DNA from 3 places in the Priestia sp. MDV22-iso46 genome. Region 2 is predicted to be linked to each of the others. Evidence: riboswitches for the same ligand, from Rfam matches in the RefSeq annotation. Region 2 holds a riboswitch; each other region holds the start of a gene.

Evidence for each region. Region 2 has a riboswitch for cobalamin ahead of nikA (nickel ABC transporter substrate-binding protein). Riboswitches for the same ligand answer to the same signal wherever they lie in the genome.
Region 1: another riboswitch for cobalamin. It lies ahead of AC4NPH_RS01775 ((2Fe-2S) ferredoxin domain-containing protein); the one in region 2 lies ahead of nikA (nickel ABC transporter substrate-binding protein).
Region 3: another riboswitch for cobalamin. It lies ahead of AC4NPH_RS23550 (ribonucleoside-diphosphate reductase subunit alpha); the one in region 2 lies ahead of nikA (nickel ABC transporter substrate-binding protein).

Annotation. Positions count from the first base shown of each region.
Region 1 is NZ_JBZVWT010000001.1:338,729-349,621, forward strand. It holds gene AC4NPH_RS01760 (cation:dicarboxylate symporter family transporter) at 1-313, shown strand, start outside; gene AC4NPH_RS01765 (M42 family metallopeptidase) at 421-1,458, shown strand; gene AC4NPH_RS01770 (hypothetical protein) at 1,806-1,964, shown strand; cobalamin riboswitch at 2,111-2,289, shown strand; cobalamin riboswitch at 2,408-2,587, shown strand; gene AC4NPH_RS01775 ((2Fe-2S) ferredoxin domain-containing protein) at 2,689-3,069, shown strand; gene cobJ (precorrin-3B C(17)-methyltransferase) at 3,083-4,705, shown strand; gene AC4NPH_RS01785 (sirohydrochlorin chelatase) at 4,724-5,635, shown strand; gene cobK (precorrin-6A reductase) at 5,632-6,399, shown strand; gene AC4NPH_RS01795 (precorrin-8X methylmutase) at 6,405-7,052, shown strand; gene AC4NPH_RS01800 (cobalt-precorrin-5B (C(1))-methyltransferase) at 7,056-8,159, shown strand; gene AC4NPH_RS01805 (bifunctional cobalt-precorrin-7 (C(5))-methyltransferase/cobalt-precorrin-6B (C(15))-methyltransferase) at 8,149-9,345, shown strand; gene cobI (precorrin-2 C(20)-methyltransferase) at 9,348-10,049, shown strand; gene cobM (precorrin-4 C(11)-methyltransferase) at 10,046-10,822, shown strand; gene AC4NPH_RS01820 (cobalt-precorrin 5A hydrolase) at 10,819-10,893, shown strand, end outside.
Region 2 is NZ_JBZVWT010000009.1:96,735-107,627, reverse strand. It holds gene AC4NPH_RS26400 (DHA2 family efflux MFS transporter permease subunit) at 1-1,066, opposite strand, end outside; gene AC4NPH_RS26395 (TetR/AcrR family transcriptional regulator) at 1,088-1,663, opposite strand; gene rluF (23S rRNA pseudouridine(2604) synthase RluF) at 2,003-2,710, shown strand; gene AC4NPH_RS26385 (TRM11 family SAM-dependent methyltransferase) at 2,747-3,700, opposite strand; gene AC4NPH_RS26380 (hypothetical protein) at 3,961-4,119, shown strand; gene AC4NPH_RS26375 (tautomerase family protein) at 4,287-4,676, shown strand; gene ftsZ (cell division protein FtsZ) at 5,036-6,040, shown strand; cobalamin riboswitch at 6,043-6,234, shown strand; gene nikA (nickel ABC transporter substrate-binding protein) at 6,377-7,918, shown strand; gene AC4NPH_RS26360 (GNAT family N-acetyltransferase) at 7,988-8,515, shown strand; gene AC4NPH_RS26355 (YfmQ family protein) at 9,040-9,483, opposite strand; gene AC4NPH_RS26350 (lmo0937 family membrane protein) at 9,677-9,814, shown strand; gene AC4NPH_RS26345 (TatD family hydrolase) at 9,847-10,617, opposite strand; gene rarD (EamA family transporter RarD) at 10,680-10,893, opposite strand, start outside.
Region 3 is NZ_JBZVWT010000006.1:11,090-21,982, forward strand. It holds gene AC4NPH_RS23520 (isochorismate synthase) at 1-793, shown strand, start outside; gene menD (2-succinyl-5-enolpyruvyl-6-hydroxy-3-cyclohexene-1-carboxylic-acid synthase) at 780-2,534, shown strand; gene menH (2-succinyl-6-hydroxy-2,4-cyclohexadiene-1-carboxylate synthase) at 2,538-3,347, shown strand; gene menB (1,4-dihydroxy-2-naphthoyl-CoA synthase) at 3,364-4,182, shown strand; gene AC4NPH_RS23540 (o-succinylbenzoate--CoA ligase) at 4,265-5,728, shown strand; gene menC (o-succinylbenzoate synthase) at 5,732-6,835, shown strand; cobalamin riboswitch at 7,116-7,301, shown strand; gene AC4NPH_RS23550 (ribonucleoside-diphosphate reductase subunit alpha) at 7,435-9,678, shown strand; gene AC4NPH_RS23555 (ribonucleotide-diphosphate reductase subunit beta) at 9,695-10,738, shown strand; gene AC4NPH_RS23560 (hypothetical protein) at 10,768-10,893, opposite strand, start outside.

The DNA of each region.
Region 1 (10,893 bases), on a different contig from region 2:
GTACGGCATCGACCTTTCCATTATGGATCAAATTCAGCTCCTTCTTGTGCTAATGTTAACCTCAAAAGGAATGGCTGGTGTACCAGGGGCATCGTTTGTAGTTGTACTTGCTACACTTGAATCTATGGGCTTCCCTCTTGAAGGCATGGCATTTATTGCAGGAATTGACCGCATTCTTGATATGATGCGTACCACAGTTAACGTAGTAGGAAATGCTTTAGCTGCTATTGTAATGTCCAAGTCTGAAGGCGAGTTTGATAAGCAAAAATCATTAAATTACACAAATGAATTAAAGAAATCAAACATAGCTTAAAACAAAAAAGCCGGGCAGCTGCCCGGCTTTTTTGTTTGGAGCTGCCTGTTATCTTTTTTGAAACATATGGTAAAATAAAAGAAATGAGAGACAAAGGAAGTGTCATAATGACGGAAACTGTTCAGTTAATTAAAAAGCTTGTTTCGATTCCCAGTCCTTCTGGAAATACAGAAAAGGTAATTTCATTTGTCGAAGACTATGTAAAAGAGCTAAATATTCAAACGTATCGCAATCGAAAAGGAGGCTTAGTCGCTACTATTCCCGGTAAAGATACAGATCACCACCGCATGCTGACGGCTCATGTCGATACATTAGGTGCTATGGTAAAAGAAATCAAACCGAGTGGACGTCTGAAAATCGACCTGATTGGAGGGTTTCGCTACAATTCTATTGAAGGAGAATATTGTGAAATTGAAACTTCATCAGGAGAAGTATTTACAGGAACCATCCTTATGCATCAAACATCTGTTCATGTGTATAAAGATGCAGGGAAAGCTGAGCGGAATCAAGAAAATATAGAAATTCGACTGGATGAAAAAGTACATAGCGCAGAAGATATTCGCAGCCTTGGAATTGAAGTCGGCGACTTTGTTTCGTTTGATCCTCGTGTAGAAATAACAAAAAGCGGTTTTATTAAATCTCGTCATCTCGATGATAAAGCAAGCGTAGCTTTATTGCTTCAGCTCATGAAAACAATTCAAGAAGAACAGATCGAACTGCCATACACTACGCACTTTCTCATTTCAAATAATGAAGAAATTGGATACGGAGGAAATTCCAACATTACGCCTCAAACAGTAGAATACTTAGCGGTTGATATGGGTGCTATGGGAGATGGACAATCTACTGATGAATACACCGTGTCTATTTGTGTAAAAGATTCAAGCGGCCCATATCATTACGGTTTGAGAAGGCATTTGGTGGAGCTAGCTAAGCAGCATGATATTCAGTACAAATTAGATATTTATCCGTTTTACGGATCAGATGCTTCTGCTGCTATTCGTGCCGGACACGATATCGTACACGGCTTAATTGGTCCAGGAATTGATTCTTCTCATGCGTTTGAGAGAACGCATCAAGATTCATTGAATCATACGTATAAGCTTCTTTATTACTATGTGCAGTCGAACATGGTTCTGCTTTAAGAAAGGAATATTTAATTAATGTATTTTTATGCAAAATAAAGAACAGGACGGGATCGTGATGTCTGTCCTTTCCTAAAAATGAAGCCGGCTGTCCGGCTTCTTTTTTTAATAAATACTATATATTTTTTTACTGGTGAAGCAACAGTGGGTTAAAAAAGCACCTTTTTTAAAGAGGTACAATACTGCTTAAACCTTTTGTACATTGTGTTCATTTACAGAAGTTAAAATGTTTTTAAATTTTTAAAAGTTTCTTGTGACAAGTTTTGTAGAATGGGTTTTCAAAAGGAAATGGTTTCGGCATAATGTGGATATAGCGATCACTACAATAATCGGAGGCGAATCTTTTCATGTGGGTACTGACGGTATATGCTGGAAAAGAAATGAAAATGTTTGAATTTGAAACTGAAAAACAGGCGAGAGAAGCTTTTGCTAAAACAAATGGCTGTAAAGTTCTTTCAGAAGTTGTGTATTATAATGATCCTCATTTAACATTAGTAGCTATATAATGAAAAAACAAGAGCTGATTTTATGCTCTTGTTTTTTTATAGATACTTGTATCTTCCGAAAAGAATAGAGTTGAAATAAAAAAAAATGTACGCTATGATATGGTAGTTACTTCTATTATTCTGATAGTTTAAAAGGTTCATATATATCAAACAGCAACAGTAAAGATGCCAAGAAGGCTTAATAGGGAAACTGGTGAAATGCCAGTACTGTCCCCGCAACTGTAAGTGTGGACGAACGAGTATAACCACTGTGAAAAAATCACGGGAAGGTTCTCAAGTAGAATGATACACAAGTCAGGAGACCTGTCTTTATTGTGAAGTTTCTATTTCTCCGGGGAGCGGGAAGGGAGACGTTGGCTTAAAGTGGCATTCGTGTACACTCTTACTCTGACGTTTTACCCGCTCGCATATTAGCGAAGCGGGTTTTTCTCGTAGCGTAAAACTACATATCGTGCAAAAAAGGTGCGCAATGTTCACATTGCGTTAAATGGGAAGTCTGGTGTGAAGCCAGCGCGGTACCCGCCACTGTGAAGACGAGCTGATTGCATATGCCACTGTATTCGGGAAGGCGCAATCAAGTGATGAATCGAAGTCAGGAAGCCAGCCTTTTTCTAATGCGAAGCTTACCCTACGGGATATAGGTGGAAGTGCAAAAACTTAGTTTGAATTTTCTGCGCCTCTATCATTGATAGAGGCGCTTCTTTTAGTAAAGGAGCGAATGAGTGTGACGACGTGGAACTTAAATGGAACAAAACATCACGTATTGATTTGTAATGGAAGCAGCTGTATGAGAAAAGGTGGAGAAGAAGCCACGCAAGCTATTCGAAATAAAGTGACGGAACTGGATTTGGATGAAACGGTTCATACAACGCGTACGCGCTGTAACGGACGATGCAAAGATGCTCCTGTAGCTATCGTCTATCCTTCAGGAGATTGGTACAAGCAGGTCACTGAAACCGTGGCTCACCGGATTGTCAAAGAGCATTTAGCAGGAGGCTGCAGTATAAAGGAATCGCTTATTTATGAATGTGATCAAAATGGTTTCGTTTCTCCGGAAAATAGTGACTCCATAGAAGGAATTGACAAAGTAAAAAGTAACGCATAAAGGAGGAGCTAGCATGAAAGGTAAACTGTTAGTTATTGGATTTGGGCCAGGAAGCTTTGAACATATTACACAGCGAGCAAGAGAAGCCATTCAAGAAAGTGATATGATCATCGGTTATAAAACCTATGTGGAACTAATTCAAGGACTGTTAACGAATCAGCAAATTATTAGTACGGGAATGACCGAAGAAGTAAGCCGTGCACAAGAAGCTGTAAAGCAAGCTGAAGCGGGCAAAACCGTAGCTGTCATTTCAAGCGGAGATGCAGGAGTATACGGAATGGCAGGCCTTGTGTATGAAGTGTTGATTGAAAAAGGCTGGAAAAAAGAAACGGGCGTAGAGATGGAAGTAATTCCTGGCATTTCGGCTATTAATTCATGCGCATCTCTCCTTGGAGCGCCCGTGATGCACGATGCTTGTACGATTAGTTTAAGTGACCACCTTACGCCTTGGGAGCTAATCGAAAAAAGAATTGAAGCAGCTGCACAAGCAGATTTCGTAGTGGCTTTTTACAACCCAAAAAGCGGAAGACGAACAAGACAAATTGTTGAAGCGCAAAGGATTCTATTAAAGTACCGTTCCCCTGATACGCCTGTTGGTCTTGTTAAAAGCGCTTATCGTGACCGTGAAGAAGTCGTAATGACCAACTTAAAAGACATGTTAAACCATGAAATAGGCATGCTGACTACCGTTGTTGTCGGAAATTCATCTACATTCTTTTACGACGATTTAATGATTACACCGCGAGGATATCAGCGGAAATATACCCTCAACCAAACGGAGCAGCCGCTAAGACCGCATCAGCGACTTCGAAAAGAAGCAGAACCATGGGCTCTCGATCAAGAAGAGACTGTAAAGCAAACAGCTTCAGCTATTGAAGCAGTTCAGAACACAAGAGAAGAAAAAGCAACTTCACGAGCTCTTGCAGAAGAAGCGCTTCAAGCAATTTTAGGTGAATCCACTTCTGCGGTCGTACACCAGCCAATCGAGTCTATCTTTGAAGTAGCAGTTAGTCCAGGACTTGCAAATAAGAAATTCACGCCTGTTCAAATGACAACACTAGCGGAAGTTGTTGGTGAAAAAGGTACGATGGAGTATACACCTGACCATCAAATTAAACTGCAAATTCCAACGGCCCAGCCGGATATAATCATTGAAAAGCTCCAAGCAGCTTCCTTTTTATTATCTCCGGTCGGAGACGTGTTCACAATCAAAGCGTGTGATTTTTGCGATGGAGAAAAAAGCGATGCTATTCCACATACGGAAGAATTACAAAAGCGCCTCGGGGGAATGGACATGCCAAAAGAGCTGAAGCTTGGTATCAATGGATGCGGTATGGCTTGTTACGGCGCTGTTCAAGAAGATATCGGCATTGTCTATAGAAAAGGTGCGTTTGATTTATTTTTAGGAGCTAAAACGGTTGGACGCAATGCGCATTCAGGTCAAATTGTGGCGGAAGGCATAGCACCCGATGAAATTGTTGAAATAGTGGAGAACATTATCCATGAATATAAAGAAAAAGGTCATCCTAATGAGCGATTTCATAAATTCTTTAAGCGTGTGAAGAACGTTTATGGATTCGACTATCAAGATATAACACCAAAAATAAAAGTAGAACCAGCTCCGTGTGGAGATTAAAAAATAGGAGGACATTATATGAAATCAGTTTTATTTGTCGGTCATGGAAGCAGAGATCCTGAAGGGAACGATCAAATTCGGGAATTTATTTCGACTATGAAGCATGATTGGGACGCATCTATTTTAGTAGAAACGTGTTTTCTAGAATTTGAACGCCCAAATGTAAGTCAAGGCATTGATACATGTGTGGCAAAAGGAGCACAAGATGTAGTTGTAATTCCAATTATGCTTTTGCCTGCTGGACACTCTAAAATACATATTCCAGCGGCTATAGATGAAGCAAAGGAAAAATATCCACACGTAAACTTCGTATACGGACGTCCTATTGGCGTTCATGAAGAAGCCCTTGAAATTTTAAAAACGAGATTACAAGAATCAGGAGAGAATTTAGAAACTCCAGCTGAAGACACGGCTGTTATTGTCTTAGGGCGAGGAGGAAGTGATCCTGATGCAAACAGTGATTTATATAAAATTACGCGCCTTCTTTGGGAAAAAACAAATTATAAAATCGTCGAAACTTCTTTTATGGGCGTGACCGCACCACTGATTGATGAAGGCGTGGAGCGATGTTTGAAATTGGGCGCTAAAAAAGTGGTTATTCTCCCGTATTTCTTATTTACAGGAGTATTAATTAAGCGATTAGAAGAAATGGTGAAGCAGTATAAAATGCAGCATGAAAACATTGAGTTTAAGCTAGCCGGCTATTTCGGTTTTCACCCAAAACTGCAGACAATTTTAAAAGAACGTGCTGAAGAAGGATTAGAAGGTGAAGTGAAAATGAACTGCGATACGTGTCAATATCGCCTCGGCATTATGGAGCATATTGATCACCACCATCATCACGATCATGACCATGATCACGGACACCATCACCACGATCACCATCACGACCATCAACACCGTGAAGATAAGGTCGGCGAGCTAAAATGATTTTATTGTTAGCCGGAACTAGCGATGCACGTGCATTAGCCGTGCAAGTGAAAAAAGCAGGTCATGAGGTTACGGCAACGGTTGTAACCGAAAACGCAGCTATCGAATTACAGCGTGCAGAAGTGAAAGTGAAAATTGGACGTCTCACAAAAGAAGATATGACGGATTTTGTAAACGAACATCGTGTAAAAGCTATTGTGGATGCAAGTCATCCTTTTGCGGAAGAAGCATCTAAAAATGCTATCGGTGCGGCTGCTGAAACATCGATTCCTTACATACGCTATGAGCGGGCTTCGCAGGCTTTTACCTATGACAATATGACGATGGTTTCTACGTATGAAGAAGCAGCAGAAGTAGCAGCTGAGAAAAAAGGAGTTATTATGCTGACAACAGGCAGCAAGACGCTGCAGGTTTTTACAGAAAAGCTGCTTCCTCTTTCAGATGTACGGCTTGTTGCTCGTATGCTTCCAAGGCTGGATAATATGGAAAAGTGCCAGCAATTAGGATTTCCGCAAAAAAATATCATTGCTATTCAAGGGCCGTTTACAAAAGAGTTTGATCGAGCGCTGTATAAGCAATACGGAGTGACAGTCATGGTCACAAAAGAAAGCGGAAAAGTTGGATCTGTGGATGAAAAAGTGGAAGCAGCTAAAGAGTTAGGCTTAGATATTATTATGATTGGGCGACCGAAAATTGAGTATGGGACCGTGTATTCCACGTTTGAAGAAGTGGTTCATGCTTTAGTAAACCAAACTAGGAGTTGATTGAGATGGATTTTCGTACAGAATTTAAACCGTTAACTGTTCAGCCTCAGCAAATTGAAGGGAAAAGTTTTGAAATGATTACAGAAGAGCTTGGGCCTCATCCGTTTACAGACGAACAGTACCCAATTGTTCAGCGCGTAATTCATGCGTCTGCAGACTTTGAGCTTGGACGCAGCATGCTGTTTCATCCGGATGCGATTCAAGCAGGAATTAAAGCCATTCGCAGCGGCAAGCAAGTGGTTGCAGATGTACAAATGGTGCAAGTAGGAACAAACAAGCAGCGAATTGAAAAACACGGCGGTGAAATCAAAGTTTATATTTCAGATCCGGACGTAATGGAAGAAGCAAAGCGCTTAAATACAACGCGTGCAATTATTTCTATGCGAAAAGCCATCAAAGAAGCAGACGGAGGAATTTTTGCAATTGGGAACGCACCCACAGCTTTACTTGAATTAATTCGTTTGATTAAAGAAGGAGAAGCGAAGCCTGGGCTTGTTATTGGTCTGCCGGTAGGATTTGTTTCAGCAGCTGAATCTAAAGAAGAACTTGCAAAACTTGACGTGCCGTTTATTACAAACATCGGGCGAAAAGGCGGCAGTACGGTAACGGTTGCTGCATTAAATGCAATTTCAATTCTTGCAGATCAGGTGTAACGCATGAAGGAAGTACCAAAAGAACCTAAGAAACTCAGAGAAGGCTATACGACGGGCGCTTGTGCAACGGCAGCTACGAGAGCAGCTCTGCTTACGCTAATTTCAGGAGAAGTGCAAGATGAGTCAACGATTTACTTACCTGTCGGCCGCTTTGCTACATTTCATCTTGAAGAATGCGAGTACCGCACAAGCAGCGCTGTAGCTAGCATCATTAAAGATGCTGGAGACGATCCCGATGCCACGCACGGAGCGCTGATTATTTCTGAAGTTTCGTGGTGTAATGGTGCAGACATTATCATTGATGGAGGAGTGGGAGTAGGGCGTGTGACAAAGCCCGGCCTCCCAGTTCCTGTCGGTGAGGCAGCCATTAACCCTGTTCCAAGAAAGATGCTGAAAGAAACGGCTGAGCAGCTTCTAGCTGAATACAATATACAAAAAGGCGTTAAGATTGTCATCTCGGTTCCTGAAGGAGAAGAAATGGCGAAAAAGACATTAAATGCGCGTCTAGGTATTTTAGGAGGCATTTCGATACTGGGGACGCGGGGGATTGTCGTTCCGTTCTCAACAGCTGCTTATAAAGCAAGTATCGTGCAGGCCATCAGCGTTGCTAAAGCGAGTAATTGTGAGCACGTTGTCATTACGACAGGGGGCCGAAGCGAAAAGTATGGAATGAAACAGTTCCCTGAACTTCCGGAAGAAGCATTTATCGAAATGGGAGATTTTGTTGGATTTACTTTAAAACAATGTAAAAAGCAAGGAATGAAAAAAGTGTCGCTCGTAGGCATGATGGGAAAGTTTTCAAAAGTCGCGCAAGGCGTTATGATGGTTCATTCAAAAAGTGCACCCATTGATTTTAATTTTTTAGCAAAAGCGGCTTCTGAGTCAGGCGCTTCTGCTGAACTGGTAGAAGAAATAAAAGGTGCAAACACAGCTTCTCAAGTGGGAGATTTAATGACGCAAAGCGGTCATCATCAGTTTTTTGAAAAACTGTGCGAGTACTGCTGTTTATCAGCATTAAAGGAAGTAGGGGACGGAATCGATGTCGATACGTCTCTTTACACATTAAAAGGAGATTTTTTAGGACAGGCGGTGCAACATGGCAATTAAAATTATTGGAATTGGTGACGATGGGAAGTTAAGTTTGCTTCCTATGTATGAACAGTGGGTGTATGAAAGTGATGTGCTAATTGGAGGAAAGCGTCAACTGGATTTTTTTCAAGATTTCGAAGGAGAAAAAGTAGCGATTGAAGGGGGTCTTTCTCCTCTTGTTGAACGTTTAAAAAACGAAGAAGGAAATGCGGTTGTGTTAGCCTCAGGCGACCCGTTATTTTACGGAATTGGGAGCTATCTTTCTACGAAGCTAGACGTTGAAATATATCCTTATTTAAGTTCTATTCAGCTTGCATTCTCACGTCTAAAAGAGCGATGGCAAGACGCTTATTTTACAAGCGTGCACGGCAGAAGCATGAAGGGACTGGCTCAGCGAATTGACGGCTATAAAAAAGTGGCGATTTTAACCGATGAGCAAAATTCTCCTAGTGCTCTGGCAAACTACTTATTATCATTCGGCATGACAGAATACAAGATGTTTGTGGCAGAGAACCTAGGTGGAGAAACGGAGCGCTGTCAGCTGCTTTCGCTGGAAGAGGCGGCGAATCAACTCTTTTCTCCGCTTAATGTCGTGATATTAAAGCAGGTAGAAAAGAGCCCAGTCTGGCCTCTTGGAATAGAGGACGATGAATTTATTCAACGCAAGCCGGACAAAGGACTTATTACCAAAAAAGAAGTTCGTACACTTAGTATTAGCGCCCTGCAGCTAAAGAGAGACAGCGTCGTATGGGATATCGGAACATGTACGGGTTCAGTCGCAATTGAAGCGGCTAAAATTGCGCGTGAAGGACAAATTTTTGCCGTGGAAAAAAATGAAGCAGACTTAGAAAACTGCAGGGAAAATCTATCGAAATTTCGAGTAGACGCCCACACTGTGCACGGAAAAGCACCGGAAGGACTCAATGAGTTTGCTGATCCTGATGCGGTGTTTATTGGAGGTACAGCAGGAGGCATGGAAACAATTTTAGATGTTTGCTGCAGTCGATTAAATTCAGGAGGGCGCATCGTATTAAATGCCGTAACGATTGAAAATTTAGCAGAAGCGATGAAAGCTTTTAAAGAACGAGGCTTTGAGACTGCTGTTACCCTTGCACAAATTTCGAGAAGCAAGCCCATTTTACATTTAACGCGATTTGACGCTTTAAACCCCATTTATATTATTACAGCCAGAAGAGGAGAATGAATATGATTGGAACATTGTACGGACTTGGAGTTGGACCGGGAGATCCAGAACTTATTACAGTAAAAGCATTTCGTAAATTAAAAGAATCACCTGTTATTGCGTATCCTAAAAAGCAAAAAGGAAGCAAAAGCTATGCCCAAAAAATTATTGATGTCTATTTCAGTGCAAATGAAAAAGATATGCTTGGCCTTGTGTTTCCAATGACAAAAGATCCTGCTATTTTGGAAAGAAAATGGACCGAAACGGTAGAACGAGTATGGGAAAAGCTCGAGGAAGGAAAAGATGTAGCATTTGTCACAGAGGGCGACCCTATGCTTTACAGTACGTTTATTCACATGATGCGCCTGATGCAAGAACGTCACCCTGAAGCTCCGATTCAAGTAATTCCTGGTATTTCATCCATTAATGGAGCTGCATCTCGTTTAGGTATTCCGTTAGCAGACGGTGATGAACACGTAGCAATTGTTCCTGCTCGTGAAGATTATGAAACAATGAAAAAAGTATTAATGGAAAACGACTGCGTCATTTTTATTAAAGTGGCCAAAGTCATCGATTTTATGGTTGGTCTTTTAAAAGAGCTTGATCTGCTTGAAAAAGCGTCAGTGGTGACAAAAGTAACGTCAGATGAAGAAATTATCTGGAAAGCTTCAGAACTAGAAGGAGCCGATTTACAATACTTAACGCTAATGGTGGTGAGAAAATGAAGTTATACATAATCGGAGCTGGACCCGGAGATCCAGATTTAATTACCGTAAAAGGCTTAAAATTACTTCAGCAAGCAGATGTTGTCTTGTACGCTGACTCACTGGTAAGTCAAGAGCTAGTTGCTAAGTCTAAACCAGGAGCTGAAGTGTTAAAAACAGCGGGTATGCATTTAGAAGAAATGGTCGGTACGATGCTTGATCGCATGCGTGAAGGAAAAATGGTTGTAAGAGTTCATACCGGAGATCCTGCTATGTACGGAGCCATTATGGAACAAATGGTACTTTTAAAAAGAGAAGGCGTTGATATTGAAATCGTTCCGGGCGTCAGCTCCGTATTCGCTGCTGCAGCAGCGGCTGAGGCAGAATTAACCATTCCAGATTTGACTCAAACGGTTATTTTAACTCGTGCTGAAGGAAGAACGCCTGTGCCTGAGTTTGAAAAATTAACCGATTTAGCAAAACATAAATGTACGATTGCGTTATTTTTAAGCGCGACGCTCACAAAAAAAGTAATGAAAGAATTTATAAACGCCGGTTGGAGTGAGGATACGCCGATTGTAGTAGTCTATAAAGCAACGTGGCCAGATGAAAAAATTGTTCGCACAACGGTAAAAGACCTCGATGACGCTATGCGAACAAACGGCATTCGCAAGCAGGCGATGATTTTGGCAGGCTGGGCACTTGATCCACACATTCATGACAAAGATTATCGTTCAAAACTTTATGATAAAACATTTACCCATGGCTTTCGAAGAGGAGTGAAGTCGGAATGATTCAACTCCAAGAAGGAAGAAAAGCCCTCATTACACAGCGCGGGGATTATGCTGTCGTGGCCATCACGAAG
Region 2 (10,893 bases):
CGCTTGAAATAGTAGTGAACAAACTTAAGATAATTGTTAAAAGGACTAAGCCCGTTAAAAGCAGCGGTTTAAATCCAATTTTGTCAAACAAACGTCCTCCCACCATAGCTGTTAGAGCCAGCGTTACGCCGCCTGGAAGCATAAGAAACCCTGTTTGCAAAGGAGACAGTCCCGCAGCCGTTTGGAAATATAGCGGCAAAATTAACATCATTGAAAACTGAATCATCATAATAAGAAACATTAAGAAAATCGATCTTGAAAACACAGACGATCTAAAAGGCTTCATATTAATCATAGGAGAATTCAGCTTGCTTTGCTGTCTGACAAATAAAGCAAGAGCTATGACGCCAATTATGAGCGTAAGCCATACGATAGGATTACTCCATCCCGTCTCTTCACCAGCTGCGCTAAATCCATAAACAACTCCTCCAAACCCAATTGTAGAAAGAATCACAGATGGGATATGAATTGTTGGTTTAGATGTTTCAGAAACGTTACTGAGCTTGAAAAGAGCAAATAGGAAAATAAGCGCCGCTGCAATTAAAAGACCTAGAAATATAATTCGCCACGAATAATATTGAATAATTAATCCTGAAAGAACCGGTCCTATTGCCGGTGCAAATAAAATAGCTACGCTAAAAATCCCCATTACGGTGCCGCGTTTGCTAACAGGCACGAGTGTTAACATTGTGCTCATCACAAGAGGTAAAATAATGCCTGTCCCTAATGCTTGAATCATACGGCCCACAAAAAGCAGAGAAAACCATGGAGTGATAAATCCAATGAAGGACCCAATTAAGTAAAAGCTCATAGCCGTCACAAACAGCTGTCTTAATGTGAATCGTTGAATTAAGAAAGCAGACACCGGAACAGAGATGCCGATTACAAGCATATATCCGGTAGTTAACCACTGAGCTGAGCTCGTTCTAATGTGAAAATCTGAAATGATACTTGGCAAGGCCACGTTCATTACCGTTTCACTAATTAAGCATAAAAAATTTCCTAGAATCAAAATGAAAAGGATAAGCTTACTTTGTGTACTCATTTTTTCTTCTGTTTGTGTCATAAGTGACCTCCTTTTACTAAATTAATTTTTGTTTGCAAACAGCTTACCAATTTGGTCAGCTGCAATTTGCATAGGGACTGTACTATTTTTAGTTAATGAAAGAGTATAAGCACCTTCAATCCAAGACTGTATAGCTGAACCTAGCTGTCTTGCTTCCTCTTGTTCATAACCTGAACAAACTAACTTATCTGCATAAACTTGCTCCCACTCGTTATACACGTCTTCACAGGCCATACGAAGCGTTTCGTTTGATGACCATACTTCACTCGACATAGCAGCGAGAGAGATATCCGCTTCATTTTCCACTTGTTCAAACATTCGATCAGCCATCATTTTTATATGATATTGAATAGCTGCCGCGGCATCTTCATGAGAAGCGAGGGATTTTTCGATATAAGCTTTGACTCTTTCTCCCGTTTTTTGAATAGCTTCTTTTGCTAACTGTTGTTTTCCATCCGGAAAATAATAATAAATAGATCCTCTCGGAGCGCTGCTTTCTTTTGTAATTTGACTTAGACTGGTGGCGTGATAGCCTTTTTTGCGAAAAAGTTTAGCAGCTGCGCTTAAAATTTTTTCTTTTGAATTGGTTGGTTCCATGAAAACAGCTCCCTGATATAATTACTAGTTGATCGGTCAGTATAATGGTAGCAACTCTATACTGATCAGTCAATCCAGACGTCTAGGTCTTGTATATAAGTGAAGATTGATGCAAGCTTCACAGGTGTAAGCATTGATTGAAATGTTAAGAATAAGGTTACAAAGTATTTTGGAGCTATACTTCTATTACTGTTAAAAAAATATGATTAAGTAATGAAATTAAAAGCAGACGAGAAGCGTATAGCATGTTACGATAGGGACGGTATAGAAATTGGCATATGTCTGTTTCTAATAGAAGAGACAAATTTTAAAATTTTTAAATGTAAGGTTGTGATTCACCTGAGACTGAATAAATTTATTAGCGAATCTGGAAAGGCGTCAAGACGCGGGGCAGATAAGTTAATTAGTGAAGGAAGAGTAACCGTTAATGGAAAGGTTGCAAAAGTCGGAGATCAAGTTAAGCCTGGCGATGATATTCGAGTAAGCGGCCAACAGCTTCGGATTGCTCGAAATAATGTATATATTGCGCTTAATAAACCAGTCGGCATTACAAGTACGAGTGAAAAAAAAGTAAAGGGAAACATCATTGATTTAGTCAATCACCCTTTGCGTATTCACCACGTTGGACGACTTGATAAGGATTCAGACGGCTTAATTTTACTTACAAATGACGGCGATATTATTAATGAAATTTTACGTGCAGAAAACAAGCATGAAAAAGAATATATTGTTGCAGTAGATAAGCCAATTACACCAGAGTTTATCAAAAACATGTCTGAGGGAGTAAAAATTTTAGGCACAAAAACGCTTCCTTGTGAAGTGACACAGCTGTCTAAGTATGAGTTTCAAATTATTTTAACACAGGGTTTAAATCGTCAAATTCGCCGTATGTGTGAAGTGCTCGGATATGAAGTATACCGCCTTCAGCGTACGCGTATTATGAATATCCATTTAAACAACTTACCTGTTGGGCAATGGAGAGATTTAACGAAAAAAGAGCGTACGCAGCTATTCAAAGAATTAGACTATGAACCTAAAGAGTGGTAAATAAAAAGACACCAGCCTGTTAGACTGGTGTCTTTTTTATTCGCATACAACTACTTGTCTAGAAAATACGCTTTTGCGCGCTACGCAGCGATCTGAAATAGAAAAGCCAGCTTCATGAATCATATGGTCAATCGTATCTACTGTAATCACGACTACTTTATCCGCAAAGCGGCGAGCGTGTTTTAAAATAGAAAGCTGATCTTCAGGCGTCGCGTGGGTGTAGAGATTGTAAGGCATGTCGATGATAGCTACATCATAGTGAGTTGTAACATCTGAAATCGGTCCAGTTTTGACATCACCGCTTAAGCCGAAATGCGCAATATTTTCACGAGATCCGTCGGTCACAAGTGGATTGATATCGCGTCCTACAATATCAATGCCCATTGAAAGGGCTTCTACAAGGACTGTACCGATACCGCAGCATGGATCAATCGCTTTGATTCCTTCAGGGTTTGGAACGGCAATGTTAGCTACAGCTCTTGCAAGGCGGGTACTGAGTGCTGTAGAGTATTCACGCGGTTTCTTCAAATGATGCAGCCATACCGCTTCGCTTTTTTGATATTTCCCAAAATACCAGCGTCCTTCAAATGGAACAATGCCAAACAAATGGTCAGGGTTATGCAAGTCTGCTTCTGCTACAAAATGCCAACCCACATCACGTTCAATAGCACGCTGACCTTTATAACTTATTTTTTGATCTTTTTCCAAGTCATTAATTTTCATGAAAATGAGTTTAAATGTTTTGTCTCCAAGGTCAATATCTTCTACTTGTTTACAAATATCTGCAAGGTCATCTGATTCATACATAATATCTAATCGCTCTTTGATAAAAGGGCTTCTGCTTGGATCAATTTTAACGGCACTTTTTATGATAGGTTTCTCAGTTTCAATTTCAAAAAGAGAGCGTCTCTCTAATTGACATAGTGAGAGTTCCTCTTCGCTGCATGCGTATGTGTAAATATACTGAGGCAGCTGCGTATGGTTATTCAATATCGTATCATCCTTTATCGTATCTAATTATCCTTCTTCTCAAACAATAGCGAGAAAAGAAGAGAAAAGCAACGAATTTAAATATATTTGCCCGTGAATACTAAATTGAAGCGCTACATAGTCCACTTATTTGACAAAACATGCTAAAATAACTGGTGATAACCTGCATGTGCTGCTGTCTATACAAAAGAACTGGATCAAGGTTTCTCAAAAATCATTTACACACTGCTGACATTTTGATGAATAGGAGAGGCTACGTGATGTCTAAAAGTGATCATGAAAAGCAACAGATGAGTCGGGCTGATATGAAAAAACAAGCCAAAACATCCTCGCAAAACCTTGTGATGAACGTACTCATTGCCATTGTATCTGTATGTATTTTAGCTCTTATTATAAATGTTTTTGTACTAATGAAATGAGCCGTTATGCTGCTCATTTCTTTTTATTAGGTTCAGCTTTTATTGAAGCGTTTGAGGTCTCTTTCACTAGAGAGCACATTGTGAATAGCATATCTTTTTTTAACAAATGATAGTTGTGATATGATGAAGCAATAATACATTAGACAAAAAGCTGGAGGTTACTTAGTATGCCATTACTTAGATTTGATTTAATAGAAGGAAGAGATGAAAAAGAGTTAAAAACATTACTAGACGCTGCTCACCGAGCGATGCTAGAAGCCTTTGGCGTCCCGGAGCGCGACCGTTATCAAATTGTACATCAGCATCCTGCTCATGAAATGATTATTGAAGATACAGGTCTTGGCTTTGAGAGAAGCAAGGATTTGGTTATTATAAGTGTAACGAGTAAACAGCGGACAGAAGAGCAAAAGCAAGCTCTTTACAGATTAATTGTAAAAGAGCTTGGAGAGAGCTGCGGCATTCAGCCAAACGACATTATGATTTCGATTGTTGAAAACGGTAATGCTGACTGGAGCTTTGGCATGGGAGAAGCTCAATTCTTAACTGGGAAATTATAAAACGGTTTATTATCTAGAGAAGCCCTTATTTCTAAGGGCTTTTTCTCATTTTGTCTATAAAAATATTATTCTCTTAGTCACATCTTACTCAAAATTAAATACAGACATCTGTCAAATGAATGATACAATAAGCTTATATGCCATTTTGAGTGGAAAAACCATAAAAGAGTTCGGCGTACTAATTTTAGAACAACAATAAATTTACATAAAGATGTAAAGATTTAAAGGTTAAAAGAGAAGTGTATAAAATCTGTAAAACAAAAGAACAGTTACGCGTTAAACATAGGAGTAAAAGGTTCTTCACGTGTTTTTTCGGATAATAAGAGAAAGTAATTTTGATCATTGAGGAGGAACTTAGAATGTTTGGATTTGATGCAGATGTATCGCCACTAGTGCGAATTAAAGTAATTGGGGTCGGCGGTGGAGGAAATAACACCGTTAACCGTATGATTGAACACGGTGTACAAGGAGTAGAATTTATCGCCGTTAATACGGATGCTCAGGCGCTTAACTTATCTAAAGCAGATGTGAAAATGCAGATTGGTGCGGCCTTAACGCGAGGATTAGGTGCAGGAGCTAATCCAGAAGTGGGAAGAGAAGCAGCCGAAGAAAGCAGAGAACAAATTCAAGAAGTACTGCAAGGCGCAGATATGGTATTCGTAACAGCTGGCATGGGCGGAGGAACCGGTACTGGAGCAGCTCCGGTTATTGCCCAAATTGCTCGTGAACTAAATGCTTTAACAATTGGAGTAGTCACTCGCCCGTTCAAGTTTGAAGGAAATAAACGTACGAAGCAAGCAGTAGGCGGTATTACTGCGATGAATGAATCGGTAGATACCCTTATTGTGATTCCAAACGACCGCTTGCTTGAAATTGTCGATAAAAAGACGCCTATGCTTGAAGCATTCCGTGAAGCAGATAATGTTCTTCGCCAAGGTATTCAAGGTATTTCAGATTTAATCGCTGTTCCGGGGCTGATTAACCTTGACTTTGCTGATGTAAAAACCATCATGTCTAATCAAGGATTTGCGCTTATGGGTATCGGACGAGCTTCCGGATCAGACCGGGCAATTGAAGCAGCGAAAAAAGCGATTTCTAGTCCGCTGCTAGATGCATCGATTGATGGAGCAAGAGGCGTGCTGTTGAACATTACGAGCGGCAGCAGCTTGAGTCTTTACGAAGTACAGGAAGCAGCAGATATTGTCACGTCTGCTTCTGATCAGGACTTAAATATGATTTTTGGGTCCGTGATCAATGAAGATTTAAAGGACGAAATGATGGTAACCGTTATTGCCACTGGATTTGATGATGAAGATGTTTCACCATCAGCTTCTACTTCTAGAGTTTCAAGAGCACGCTACTAAATTAAATAACCAGCTTTTATGGTGGCAATTGTTTTTCAATTGCCTTAAAAGGGAATCCGGTGCAAATCCGGAGCGGTCCCGCCACTGTAACAAGGAGCCTTATGTCAAAAAAGCCACTGTCTATTTAGAGACGGGAAGGCGGTATAAGGCAGTGACTTGAAGCCAGGAGACCTGCCATAAATCGCAGCACACAATAACCTACGAGGATAGGGAGGTGTTTTGGCAGAACCAAAAATAGGATAAACAAGGGATACGTTTATCTGAATTTGTTGTGAAGACAAGCACTTCTTTTTAGAAGTGCTTTTTTGTGTATTAAAATAGAAGGTGGAAAAATCAATGATAAATAATAAAAAACTCGTATCTATGATATTTCTTGTGTTACTTTGCCTCACTGCTTGCGCTCCTAATGAAGAGAGCATAAGTATAAAAGAAAGAAAGAAAACGGATAAAAGTGTGACGTTTTTATTTAATTTTACATCTGCAACGCTTGATCCTCATACGGATGATAATTATACAGCAGTTCGTGCGGGAGTAGGGGAGACGCTTGTTAAAATCAGCAATGATTTAAAAATAAAGCCCTGGCTTGCTGAAAAGTGGGAAACGAAAGATAACGGTCTTACGTGGACATTTACGATAAGAAAGAACATTACGTTTCAAAATGGCAAAGCGCTAGATGCAAATGCCGTTAAGTCTTCTCTTCAAAGAACGATAGATCAAAGTTATGCGATGAAAAACGCTTTAAATATTAAAGAAATGAAAGCGAACGGTCATGCGCTGACAATTACATTAAAAGAACCAATGCCTAAATTTCCTTCTGAGTTAGTGCATCCAAACACAGCTATTATAGATGTTGATGTTTCTAGTATAGCTAAGAAGCCCATTGGCACAGGGCCATTTCACGTTTTGACTTTCGATCAAGGAAATCAAGTGAAGTTAGAAAGATATGAACATTATTGGAATGGGAAAGTAAAATTGAAAAATGCGATCTTTGCATTTAACGAAGATGCTAATGCGCGAGTTGCGGCTCTTCAGTCCGGGACAGCCGATATTATTTATCGCCCGCCTTTAGAAAGCTTGAGCACTTTACAAGCGAATTCGTCTTTCAAAGTAAGTGGAGTACCTAGTGTGCGTACTCATTTATTGCTTTATAACCAAACCAATGACGCATTAAAAGACGAAACTGTAAGAAAAGCTATCGATACCTTACTGAACCGGAAAGAAATTGTCAGCAGCATAATGAACAATCAAGCGGCAGCGGCTCGAGGTCCATTTTTACCCCAATTTCCTTTTGCTGATAATACTGCTAGTGAGACAAAAGGAATAGCATATGCTAAAAAATATTTAGAGAAAGCAGGCTATCAACTCAAAAATGGCAAAGTAATCAAAAATGGAAAGCCATTATCCCTCTCTCTTGTCACATACAGCTCATTGCCAGAACTTCCTTTGATTGCTCAGCTTATACAGTCTAATGCGAAAGAGTTAGGAATTAATATTAAGATTCACCTAGTTGAAGACAGCGATGAATATGTAATGGCAAAAGATGATTGGGATTTAGCATTGTACAGCCTTATCACAGCACCTAGAGGGGATGCCAGCTATTATTTAAGCACGAACTATTTGCCGGGCGGTGGTTTAAATGCCAGCCGGATTAATGACGATACGCTAACAAAAATGATAGAACAGTTAAATTCAACAGTAGATGACGCAAAACGAGATCAGCTAGCCAAGCAAGCAACCGCTTTGATTAATGGGGAAATGCTGACGTCATCGATTGTACATCCAAACATTGTTGTTGCTTATAATCAAAAAGTGAAAAACTGGACAACAAATCCAAGCGAGTATTATATGCTGACTCAGCATTTAGACGTAACGCCATAGTCAATATTGTTGTTCCTATAGGAAAAAGAGAAAGGATACAATGATAGATAAAAGGATGTGACAGTAAACGTGCAAGAAGTACAAATGTATCAAATTAAAGAAGTAAAAGAAAAGGATGCTGAAGTGATTCAGTTTGTCATGAATATGCGGAATGAGCTATTTCCTATGCTGGAAAAAAATCAGCTTTCTGTGGATTTGCTTCATTTTAATGAACATTATGTTCAAGCGAAAGGCGCTGCTTTTTTTGCAGCTGTCACGGAAAATCAACAAGTAATTGGAACAATTGGTTTATACGCTTACGATGGAAGGTTTCATGCATTAAAAAAGCGATATGAACATAAAACTGCAGCCGAGATTGTAAAATGCTATGTCGATCCAGCATACCGGCGTCTAGGCATTGGACAGCAGCTGTTAAAGGCAGTGGAACAATTTGCTCAAAATCATTTTTATGACACGTTGTATCTGCATACTCATCCTTTTTTACCGGGGGCTATCCCATTCTGGATTTCACAAGGTTTTATCGAAAGGCTTGCTGAACAGGATGAGCCATGGAATACGCTGCATATGGACAGAAAAATACAACCGGTCGTAATGTAACGATATTATACAGTAATTACCATGGGATCTAGATAAGAGCTAATGCTATAATGAACGTACTTACATTTATAGCCTGTAGGGCAAGTCCTTACAGAAAAGAACCACGTTTCGAATTGGCTGAAACGTGGTTTTTTTCTATGAAAAACAAATAACAAAATATTTTTGAAAATATATATGAAATCGCTTTCAAAATAATGAAATATATTATATAATTACTAGTGTTGTGTTGTACTTTGTTAGTGTTAAATCAATATCCTACATGTGTGAGCCGATTGCCTTATGGTAGTCGGCTTCCTTTTTTATGGTAGGACTCTAAAGGGAAATAGCATTTGTTAAAATGGCTGTAATTGTCATGACAATAGTTGTCCCAAAGGCCCACTTGAAAAGAAACTTTTGATGCTCGCCGAAATCTACTTCAACCAATTAATTTATATTATAGCATTAGAATTAATGTTAAAGTTTGGAATTTTTAAATAAGATAGCTTCAACCTAAAACTAAAAAAGCCGCCTTATAGGCGACTGGTTTAAGCTAGGTCAGCTGTTATGGACTGCTTTTGAAGGTGATCAGACAGCAGGCTGTAAGCAATAATTTTCTTTTTATACTGTTTTACGACATCGACATGATCATCATAACTGTATACGCATAATCGAACATCTTTTTTTCCTTTTTTCGTATCGATAACCAGTGGAGTTTCACTGTCTTCTAGGTGTTTATAATAGTCCTTATTTCCTTCATGGACATAATATTGTTTTAAAAATGTTGCTTTATTAAAATAATCAATCACTTGCATTTTGTCTTTGCCTTCTAAATGTTTCCCATCAACTGTGACAGTAACGTTTTGATCATCAAGTGTTGGGTGTAATTGAAATTTAGTCATAAGCCATTTGACCACTGGAGTTGGAAGACACGTTACTAATATTTTGAGTGCACTTACAAGAATGATGGAAAGTAATACAATCCACGTCATAGTTAATCATCTCCGCTATAGTTTAAATGAAATAAGATTACATACTTATTTTACCACAGAGAACATGAGTACTTTTTGTACATTATGTGAACCTTCCTTAGTGAAAAGATGTATATGAAATGCGTTTATTTATGCACATTTAGGGAAATATAGAATTATAACAAATACTACATATAAAAAAGGAGAAAAAATTATGTTGTGGACGATTATTGGACTTTTATTTATTTTTTGGTTATTAGGATTAGTTTTTCATATTGGCGGCGGCATCATTCACATTCTTCTTGTCATTGCAGTGATTGTGCTAATCGTAAAACTTGTGAAACGAATTTAGATATAAAAGGCCTTTCCTTAGGGAAAGGCCTTTTATGTGGAGAGATTATAAAAACAAGACGTATTTTGATATAAAAAATCATATGCTTCCGTTCCAGAAACTCCTTTGAGACGTGCTATTTCCTCAACGGACTGATGTATCATTGATGGAACCGTTGTCTGGTTTTGAAAAGGTCCTTCAAATGGCCACGGACCATCTGTTTCGACCATCAAGTAGTCAAGAGGGTATTCCATGGCAAGCGCTTGGATTTTAGGCTTATATACAATATCAGGTGTAACTGAAATATAGTAACCGTTGTTTTTCATTCGTTCAACGGTTTTTTTAGCTCCTTTGAACCAGTGGAAGTGAGCTTTAGACACGGAATGTTTTTCTAGTAAGTCACACACAATTTCAGCGTCTTCATATACAGCGTGAAGAATTAACGGTTTTCCCCACTTTTTTGAATGAATAATAAAAGCTTCAAGCAGCTCCAAATAGGGCTCTAGAGAAAGAGTATAGGTCTGATTTAAGTAATAAGGTAGACCAACCTCACCAACAGCTATCATTTCTTCATTGTTTTGATCAATCCAGGCAAACAGCTCCGCTAATTCATTTGGAGAAGGCAGTATTTGTTCAGGATGAAATCCGTAGGCGGGTTTCACACAGGAATACAATTGGCTGATTTTTTGATTAAGTTGGCAAGACTGTAATGTGGAAGATACAGAAATAAGCGCTTGTAACGAAGGATCCTTCTCTATTATGTCCTTCCAGCTTTTCGGTTCATATTGATCGAGGTGAATATGAGCGTCAATGATTTGTTTCATAAGTATCGCTCCTTTCAGCCCAATTTGTTTAGAAATAATACGTAAGAAAATGTATGCTTCTGTTAGGCTTCCATCTTATTTTTTATGTGTTTTTTGTTCCCCCATTTAGTAATAGATGAAAACGTATAAACAATAAGAGCTAACCAAATAAAACTAAAAGCAATAACATGAGCTTTTGTTAGCGATTCATGGTATAGAATTACTCCTGCTAGCAGAGATAAGGTTGGTGAAATATATTGAAGAATACCAAGCATTGATAATGATACTTTTTTAGCA
Region 3 (10,893 bases), on a different contig from region 2:
TGTTGAAAGAGCTACTACTTTAATTAAGCAACAGGCTATAGAGAAAGTGGTTCTTGCTCGTCAATTAAAAGTAAAATTTAATGAAGATATTTCTACTGAATACGTGCTTCAGCGTCTGTTAAAGGAACAGCCAACTAGCTACACATATATTTTAGAGGGAGAGCATCAGCATTTTATCGGTGCTTCCCCAGAAAGGCTAGTGCAAAAACAAGGAGATTATGTGTTTTCCACTTGTTTAGCGGGTTCGATTCCAAGAGGAAAGACAAGGCAGGAAGATCACGAACTAGGTGAGGAATTGCTTCAAGATCCCAAGAACTTAATTGAACACGATGTTGTTGTTCATATGATTAAAGAAGCGATGAATTCTTATTGTTATGAAGTAGAAATTCCAAGTACGCCAAGTTTATATAAAACAAAGCATATTCAACATTTGTATACACCTGTTAAAGGGCGTATAAAGGAAGATGTAACGCTATTTTCATTTATTCAAAAGCTCCATCCAACACCAGCGCTAGGAGGATATCCTCAACAGGAGGCCTTGCCTATTATTCGACAGCTAGAATCCTTTGACCGAGGGTGGTATGCAGCTCCTTTAGGGTGGATGGATATCAACGGAAACGGTGAATTTATAGTAGGAATCCGCTCCGCTGTTATTCAGCAGAAAGAAGCCGTTTTATTTGCGGGCTGTGGAATTGTAGCAGATTCTACGCCTGAAAGTGAATATGAAGAAACAAGAATTAAATTCAACCCGATGCTTTCAGCTTTAGGAGGGATTATGCGTGGAACACATTAAATCATTAACAACGTATATTGCGTCATTCGTGGATGAATTAGTAGAAGCAAATGTTGAAGAAGTAGTGGTCAGTCCAGGGTCACGTTCAACGCCTATTGCGATGCTCATGGCTGAACACCCTGATATTCATGTGCACTTAAATATTGATGAACGTTCCGCCGGCTTTTTTGCTCTAGGAATAGCAAAAGCAAAGAAAAAACCAGTGGTGCTTGTATGTACATCTGGAACAGCTGCAGCGAATTATTATCCTGCAGTAATTGAAGCTCACTACTCACGCATTCCTTTAGTAGTTATCACAGCGGATCGGCCGCATGAGTTAAGGGATATAGGTGCCCCGCAGGCCATTAATCAGAATCATCTTTTCGGTCAATATGCGAAGTGGTTTGTAGATACAGCTTTACCAGAAGAAAGTGCAGATATGAATCGTTATATTCGAACAGTAGCTTCAAGGGCTGTTCATACAGCTCAAGCTATACCGAGCGGTCCTGTACACATTAACGTACCTTTACGTGAACCGATTGTACCAGATTTGTCTATTGAACATTTATGGAGTCAAGGGAAACGCGGTAAATCATATGTGGCTGCTATTCATGGAGAAGCATCTCTATCTGAAAAAGGATTCGAAGAAATTGCGAAGCGCTTAAAGGGAACAACAAAAGGACTTATTATATGCGGAGACCAAATGTCTTTAAAAGCAGTAGACAGCGTATGCCGTTTAGCTGAATCTTTAAGCTTTCCGGTCCTTGCAGATCCGTTATCACAATTAAGAAGCGGCAAGCATTCAAAAGAAAATGTAATAGAGACATATGATACATTTTTAAAAAGTGATAAGGTTGATGAGCGTTTTCACCCGGAAGTTGTCATTCGTTTTGGCGCGATGCCGGTATCGAAACCGCTATTGCAATTTTTGAAAGCACACGAGCCGACAGAAATGTTTGTAGTTGACCAAGGTAAAGGCTGGAGAGATCCTACTTTGCGTTCAACAGTGATGATTGAAGCCGATGATACATTATTTTGTGAAGAACTGATCAAGCGTCTTTCAGCGAATCAAGAGGAGTCTACTTCATGGCTGAGGCTGTGGAAAAAGATTAATGCTCAAACTGCACAGGCTTTGAGAACATTAACTTCTGGCCAGGAATGGTTCGAAGGACAAGTAGTTCAAGAAATTGTTGATGTAGTACCTGAAGGCACGGCTTTGTTTGCTGGAAATTCAATGCCTGTTCGAGATATTGATTCTTTCTTCTTAAATACGGAAAAAGATATTCCACTCTTTGTAAATCGGGGAGCAAATGGAATTGATGGTGTAGTTTCGTCTGCTCTAGGCGTAAGCACGGCTTACGATCACACCGTTTTATTTATTGGTGACCTATCGTTTTATCACGATTTAAATGGTCTGCTGGCAGCTAAAATGCATAATTTAAATTTAACCGTTGTGCTAGTTAACAATGACGGCGGAGGAATTTTTTCATTTTTACCGCAGTCAAAACAAGAAAAGCACTTTGAATTTTTATTTGGTACGCCAACTGGATTAAATTTTGAGCATGCCACGCGTTTGTATGATGGCACATTTTCTTCAGCAAGCAGCTGGGAAGAATTTCGACATGCAATGAACCATGCTTTCGTAAAAGGCGGGTTGCATGTTGTAGAGATTCGTACAACTCGTACAGAAAATGTAGAGACTCATCGCAGTTTGTGGAAACTTGTTTCCGGGGAAATAAATTTGTCAAACGGTGAGGAATAAGCAATGATGTATCAATTAAATGGTGTATCTTACTATGTGCACACCGAGGGAAAAGGAGAGCCGCTGCTTTTGCTTCACGGCTTTACCGGTTCTTCTCAAACTTGGCGTACCTTTATGAAGAAATTCGTTAAAGACTATCAGGTGATTGCTGTTGATATTATTGGTCATGGCCAATCAGCAGCTCCGAAAGAAATCAAACCATATTCAATGGAAGCAGTCGTTGAAGCACTGCATGAGCTTCTTCAACAGCTATCTCTATCACAGGTGAATGTAATTGGATATTCGATGGGAGGAAGGCTTGCTCTTTCATTTGCTCAGCGATATCCACACCTTGTGAAAAAGTTGGTATTAGAAAGCGCATCGCCTGGTTTAAAAACGCGAGAAGAACAAAAGCTAAGAAAAGAAAAAGATGAACAGCTGGCGAGCCGCATTATGAAAAATGGGATTGAAGAATTTGTGAACTTTTGGGAGAAAATCCCTCTTTTTAGTTCTCAAAAGCAATTGCCTAGCCATGTTCAAGAAGCGGTGCGTAAAGAAAGACTTTCGCATACAGAAACCGGCCTTTCCAACAGTTTGAAAGGAATGGGAACAGGAGTCCAGCCATCACTTTGGGAGAAGCTGGACAATCTGTTGATGCCGGTTTTGCTTATTACAGGAGAAGTAGATCAAAAGTTTTGTTTAATTTCCAAAGAAATGCAAACATTAATACCAAATGCTACTTCTAGAATTATTTTAGGGACAGGCCATGCAATTCACGTGGAACAACCCGAGATTTTTGGTAGAATAGTAAGTGAGTTCTTAGCTACTACATAATTAGGAGGAAATAAAGATGACAGTTGAATGGACATCAGCACGTCAGTATGAAGACATTTTATACGAAACATATAACGGAATCGCTAAAATTACGATTAACCGTCCGGAAGTGCACAATGCATTCCGTCCAAAAACAGTAATGGAATTGATCGATGCATTTGCTTATGCTCGTGACGATGCAAGTATTGGAGTAATTGTATTAGCAGGTGCTGGAGATAAAGCATTTTGCTCAGGCGGAGACCAAAAAGTTCGCGGCCACGGCGGCTATGTAGGAGAAGATGAAATTCCACGTCTAAACGTTCTAGATTTACAGCGTTTAATTCGTGTAATTCCAAAGCCGGTTGTTGCGATGGTATCAGGCTATGCAATTGGTGGAGGCCACGTTCTTCACGTTGTATGTGACTTAACAATTGCAGCGGATAACGCAGTCTTTGGACAAACAGGTCCTAAAGTTGGAAGCTTCGATGCAGGATATGGCTCTGGTTACTTAGCTCGCATCGTAGGTCATAAGAAAGCGCGTGAGATCTGGTTCTTATGCCGTCAGTACAACGCTCAAGAAGCACTAGACATGGGATTAGTAAACACGGTCGTTCCATTAGAACAGCTTGAAGCTGAAACAATTCAATGGTGTGAAGAGATGTTAGAAAAAAGTCCAACCGCTCTTCGTTTCTTAAAAGCAGCATTTAATGCTGATACGGATGGCTTAGCTGGTATCCAGCAATTTGCGGGTGACGCAACGCTTCTTTATTACACAACCGATGAGGCAAAAGAAGGTCGCGATGCATTTAAGGAAAAACGCAATCCAGACTTCCAACAGTTCCCACGTTTCCCTTAAACAGCTGAAACAGCTTGGTGATTATCATCAGGCTGTTTTTTCAATTTAATTTAGTTAATCAGTATAAAAAGGAGAGAAATTCATGAGTAGCCAAACGATTCCCAATGGGCTTATGCAAAGAGCATATTTGACGCCAAATCGAGTGGCGGTAGAAACACCGCAAACGTCTCTTACGTTTCAAGAGCTTCATAAACGTGTTCAAAAAGTAGCACAGCAGCTTTCGTTTAACGGTGTAAAGCAAGACGATACCATTGCTTTATACATGAAAAATAGAGTGGAGTTTATTGAGATTTTACATGCGGTTTCTTATATTGGCGCCCGGTTGCTGCTCGTCAACACGCGTTTGACAAACGAAGAAATTAATTATCAGCTAACAGATGCAAACGTGTCGTTGCTTATTGCGGATGAAACATTTTTAATGAGAGAATTCCAAAGTTCCATTACTCAGCTTACTTTACCTGCTTTAAAAAGTTCTCCAGAAGCAGAAACAGGTTTTCAAAAAACGTGGAATCTCGAGGAGACATTCACCATTATGTATACGTCTGGAACAACAGGTCATCCAAAAGGAGTGCTGCAGACATATGGAAATCACTGGTGGAGTTCCGTTGGCTCAGCGCTTAATTTAGGATTAAATGAAAAAGACTGCTGGCTTATAGCGGTTCCTTTGTTTCATATTAGCGGCTTATCTATTTTAATGCGGAGCGTCTTTTACGGAATGAAAATCATTTTAGAAGAACGGTTTGAAGCAAGAGCAGTAAATGAAGCGATTGAAAACAAAGGGGTAACGATTATTTCGGTTGTCACTTCCATGCTATCCAATATGCTCGATGAGTTAGGGGAACGGAAATATCCGCATACGTTTCGCTGCATGCTTTTAGGAGGAGGACCTGCACCGCTTACTATTTTAGAGGCTTGTGTGAATAAAGAAATTCCTGTTTATCAAACGTATGGAATGACAGAAACATCTTCACAGTTCGTTACCCTTTCACCTGAAGACAGTTTGCGAAAACTGGGATCAGCAGGTAAACCATTATTTCCATGTGCAATGAAAATTGTAGATGAAAAAGGAAATGAAACAAGCGAAGCAGGAGAAATCATTGTTAAAGGTCCAAATGTTACAAAAGGATATTTAAATAAACCTGAAGCTACTGAAAAAGCCCTTCAACAAGGCTGGTTCTATACAGGAGATATCGGGAAAGTGGATGAAGAAGGCTTCCTATATGTATTAGACAGACGTTCGGACCTCATTATTTCAGGTGGAGAAAATGTATATCCAGCTGAAATTGAAAATATTTTATTGAAGCACCCTGCTGTTAAAGAGGCTGGTGTAACGGGAGTAGCCGATGAAAAATGGGGACAAGTTCCGGCAGCATGCATCGTTATAAAAGAAGACGTTTCAGATGAAGAATTATCTTTACACATGCAACAATTTTTAGCGAAGTACAAACTTCCAAAGTATTTCGTTCGAGTAGAGGAGCTGCCGCGAACGGCTTCTAATAAAATCATACGCCGGAAGCTATCATCGTTCATACAGAAAGGTAGTTAATCGATGATTATAAAAAAAGTACATCTTTATAAAATTGACATGAAGCTTCTTTCTCCTTTTTCAACAAGCTATGGTACGGTGCAGGATCGAGAATTGATTTTGCTGGAAGTAGAAGATGAAAAAGGTTTTACAGGGTGGGGAGAGGTCGTTGCTTTTTCATCTCCTTGGTATACGGAAGAAACGATTCAGACGTGTTTTCATATGTTAGACGATTTTTTAATTCCTTCGCTTCTTCATCAGCAGCTTCAAAAACCAGAGGATGTTCAAAAGCTATTCAAACCTCTAAAGCGAAATAACATGGCTAAAGCAGCTTTGGACTGTGCTGTATGGGATTTGTATGCAAAGCGGCAAAATAAGCCGTTATCTGAAGTAATTGGCGGAGTAAGGCCTGCTGTAGAAGCTGGAGTGGTAGTTGGCTTAAATGACATTTCCGTAATGAAAGAACAAATAAAGACTTACATGAAAGATGGCTATAAGCGCTTTAAAGTGAAAATTAAGCCGGGTGCTGACTATGAGCTACTGAAACAAATTCGAGATGAATTTCCAAGCATTCCTCTTATGGCTGATGCCAATTCAGCCTATACGTTAAGCGATAGTGATTCATTGAAGAAACTAGATGAATTGAATTTAATGATGATCGAACAGCCGTTAAGTTCTGATGATATCCTTGATCATCGATTGTTACAAAAGCAAATGAAGACGCCGATTTGCTTAGATGAAAGTATTGTGAGCTATGAAGATGCACGTCATGCAATTGAACAAGAAAGCTGTAAGATTATCAATGTGAAAATCGGTCGAGTTGGCGGAATGTCCGTAGCAAAGCAAATTCATGATTTATGCGTCCAGCATGGTGTAAGACTTTGGGTTGGAGGAATGTTAGAAGCAGGGATTTCACGAGCTCATAATATCGCCCTTGCCACACTGCCTTCTTTCACGATACCAGGTGATATTTCTGCGTCGTCTCGCTATTGGGAAAAAGATATTATTAAGCCCGAAGTAGAGGTAGAAGCCGGAGTAATAAAGGTGAAGGGAAAACCGGGGATAGGATACGATATTGATAAAAAGTTTATCAAAACAATCACAGCATTTGAAAAAGAATACAAATAATTAAAAACCGTTTTTTTATGAAAAACGGTTTTTTTTATTGAGGTTGTCAATGTTTAGTAGAAAAATAGGACAAATTTTTTAAAAAGAGCACATTGTTCCATCAAGCGTGTCAAAACATGTTATGATGGAATAGTTTGATGAAAAAGGTCGAAGAGTTTTATCGTAAAAAACAAAATTATTTTTGAAAATAGGTTGATAGTTTTCTAAGTTGTCCTATATAATGTGTTTATAACATAACACAATATGTTGTTTTGAAATCCATAATAAAATACTATATTTTGTGTTTTCCAGTGAAAAAGGTGTCTGATAAAAAGACTTAAAAGGGAATTTGGTGAAAGTCCAAAGCTGTCCCCGCAACTGTGAATGCTGATGAAATAAGGAGATCCACTGTGAGTAAACATCATGGGAAGGCCTTAAAGTAAAAAGAAGCATAAGTCAGGAGACCTGCCTTTTTTATGTCGTTTTATCTTCTTCGGGAGGTGAGAGGGTAGAGCGAGGATTGAGAAAAGACTTAGTGTCTTCTTCTATCTTCGTTCTATTCGCTCACCGAGGTACGGTGAGCGATTTTTTATTTTGAAGTGAAGAGAGGAGCCATATTTATGGTGAATACATTAAAGCCTACAATTCTACATGAATTAACTGCATATATTGAACGTTTAAAAAAAGAATTTACGCAGCTTGATTTTTCTTTGTATGAGGAAAAGGTTATTCAAACTGTTACAGTAAAGGAAAATATGACGGACGAAAAGGTTGCAAACGTACTAATTTTGGCAGCCTTAGAGCGTATTTCAATGGAAGAACCCGATTGGACGTACGTAGCGGCAGACGTCTACTTAAACGAACTATATCGAAAAGCAGCGGACAACCGAGGTTACGATAAAAAAGAGAAGTACGGTTCGTTTTATCAGCTTATTCAAAAACTAACAAAAATCGGCATTTATAATAAGCAGCTATTAAAAACATATACAGAAGAAGAAATTAATGAAATTGCTTCAGTCATTATTCCTGAACGCGATCGTTTATTTACATACATTGGATTGTTGACATTAGCAGATCGCTATTTAGCGACATCACATGATAAGCGCGTATACGAATTACCGCAAGAACGTTTTCTTATCATTGCTATGACGCTGATGTCTCAAGAAAAGAAAGAAAATCGAACAGCATTAGTAAAAGAAGCGTACTGGGCGCTTTCTAGTCTATATATGACGGTTGCCACACCAACACTTTCAAACGCAGGAAAGAGCTACGGACAGCTATCTAGCTGCTTTATTGATACGATTGATGACAGCTTACGCGGTATTTATGATAGCAATACAGATTTGGCCACGCTTAGTAAAAATGGAGGCGGAATTGGTGTCTACCTCGGTCATATTAGAAGCCGAGGAAGTGATATAAAAGGTTTTAAAGGCGTATCATCAGGAACAATTCCATGGATGAAACAGCTAAATAATACGGCTGTAAGTGTCGATCAGCTAGGTCAACGACAAGGAGCTATTGCCGTATATTTAGACGTATGGCACAAAGACATCTTTTCATTCTTAGACGCGCGTTTGAACAATGGTGACGAACGTCAGCGCACGCATGATTTATTCACTGGCGTATGTTTGCCAGATTTGTTTATGGAAAAAGTAGAGGCACGTGAAGACTGGCACTTATTCGATCCTCACGAAGTTCGTACGCTGATGGGCTACTCGTTAGAAGATTTTTATGATGAAGAAGAAGGCAGCGGTTCGTTCCGCACTCGTTACGCTGAGTGTGTAAATAATGAACAGCTTTCAAGAGAAACAGTACCTGCTATTGAAATCTTCAAGCGCATTATGCTTTCGCAGCTTGAAACCGGAACGCCTTATATGTTCTATCGTGATACGGTTAACCGAGCTAATCAAAACCGCCACGAGGGCATAATCTACTGCAGCAACTTATGTACAGAAATTACGCAAAACCAAAGCACAACGGTCGTAACAGAGGAAATTACGGAAGACGGAAAAATTATTATTACAAAGAATCCGGGCGATTTTGTTGTATGTAATCTTTCTTCTATCAACTTAGCGAGAGCCGTAACTGAAGATGTGCTTGAACGTTTAATTCCAATTCAAGTACGCATGCTTGATAACGTTATTGAGTTAAATGATTTGCCGGTACTTCAAGCAAAACTAACAAACCAAAAGTACCGCGCAGTAGGGCTTGGCACATTTGGTTGGAACCATTTGCTTGCCTTAAAGAAAATAGCATGGGAAACAGATGAAGCGGTAGCATATTGCGATGAATTATATGAGCAAATTGCTTACTTAACCGTACAGGCAAGCATGAACTTAGCTAAAGAAAAAGGTGCATATCCATTATTTAAAGGCTCAGATTTTGAGTCAGGCGCTTATTTTGAAACACGTAAATACACAAGCGAAGCGTGGAGTGAACTGCGTAACGAAGTTCAAAGCAATGGGATAAGAAATGGCTACTTAATGGCTGTAGCACCTAATTCATCAACATCTATTATCGCGGGTTCTACTGCAAGTATTGATCCGATTTTCCGTAAGTTTTATTCAGAGGAAAAGAAAAACTATAAAATCCCGGTGACGGCACCAGATTTATCACCAGCAACAAACTGGTATTATAAGTCCGTTTATTTAATTGATCAGCACTGGAGCATTAAGCAAAACGCCAAGCGACAGCGCCATATTGATCAATCCATTTCATTCAACTTATATGTGCAAAATGATATCCGAGCAAAAGAGCTGCTGGATCTTCATATGACGGCATGGAAAGAAAAGTTAAAAACGACCTACTACGTACGTTCAACATCAAGTGAAGTCATTGAAGAATGTGAAAGCTGTCATAGTTAAAAGGAGTGAATAATTGATGACAAGCATGTTAAAACGAGAATTAATGAACGAAACAGCTCCGAACCGTTCGACAGGAATCATTAACGGCAAGAGCTCAAATATTCTAAACTGGGATGACGTCCGATTTTCATGGGCGTTCCCTAAATACAAACGTATGCTAGCTAACTTCTGGACGCCGTTTGAAATTAATATGGGTCAAGATATTAAGCAGTTCCCTCAGTTAACGGCTGACGAACAAGAGAGCTTTTTAAAAATTATTGGCTTGCTGGCGCTACTGGACAGTATTCAATCAGATTATGCTAGCAAAGTAGCTGACTATGTAACCGATTCTTCGATTAATGCTCTAATGATTATTTTAGCGCAGCAAGAAGTGGTTCATAATCATTCGTATTCATATGTTTTATCAAGTCTTGTACCAAAAGGAAAACAAGATGAAGTATTTGAATACTGGCGCACAGACGAAAAGCTTCGCGCTCGAAATGACTTTATTACAAACGGATATAAAGCATTTAGCGAAGAAGCAACGGTTGAAAACTTTTTGAAGTCTATGGTATATGATGTTATTTTAGAAGGCCTTTTCTTCTATAGCGGATTTGCTTTCTTCTATAATCTTGCGAGAAATCAAAAGATGGTGGCGACATCTACGATGATTAACTATATCAATCGTGATGAACAGCTTCACGTTGGGTTATTTGAAAAGATTTTCAAGGAAGTACTAAATGAAAATCCAGCTTATCGTACGGAGGAGCTAGAAACGTTTGTAGTTGAAACGTTCCAAGAGGCAGCTCGTCTTGAAATTGAATGGGCGGAATCTGTTATCGGAGAAAAATTCGACGGCATCACGATGAAAGAACTGCAGCAGTATATTGAATACATGGCTAATAAACGCTGTAATCAGTTAGGCTTCGGTCGAGCTGCTTTCCCAGAAGCACCGATTGAAAATCCTCTTCGTTGGATTATTGCTTATCAAGAGGTAGATTTAGGGAAAACGGATTTCTTTGAACAGAAATCAAGACAATATACAAAAGCATCAGATGCGAATGGATTTGATGATCTATAAATACAAAAGCTGACTAATTTCCTTATTGATTAGTCAGCTTTTTTTAAGTGAATAAGTCCAAGTTCTAATGCACGTGTGGTAATTAAGTCATCAATTTCTTCTGGAATGTTTTCAAGTGTTCCCCATTTATATGTCCATAAATGAGTAAACGATTG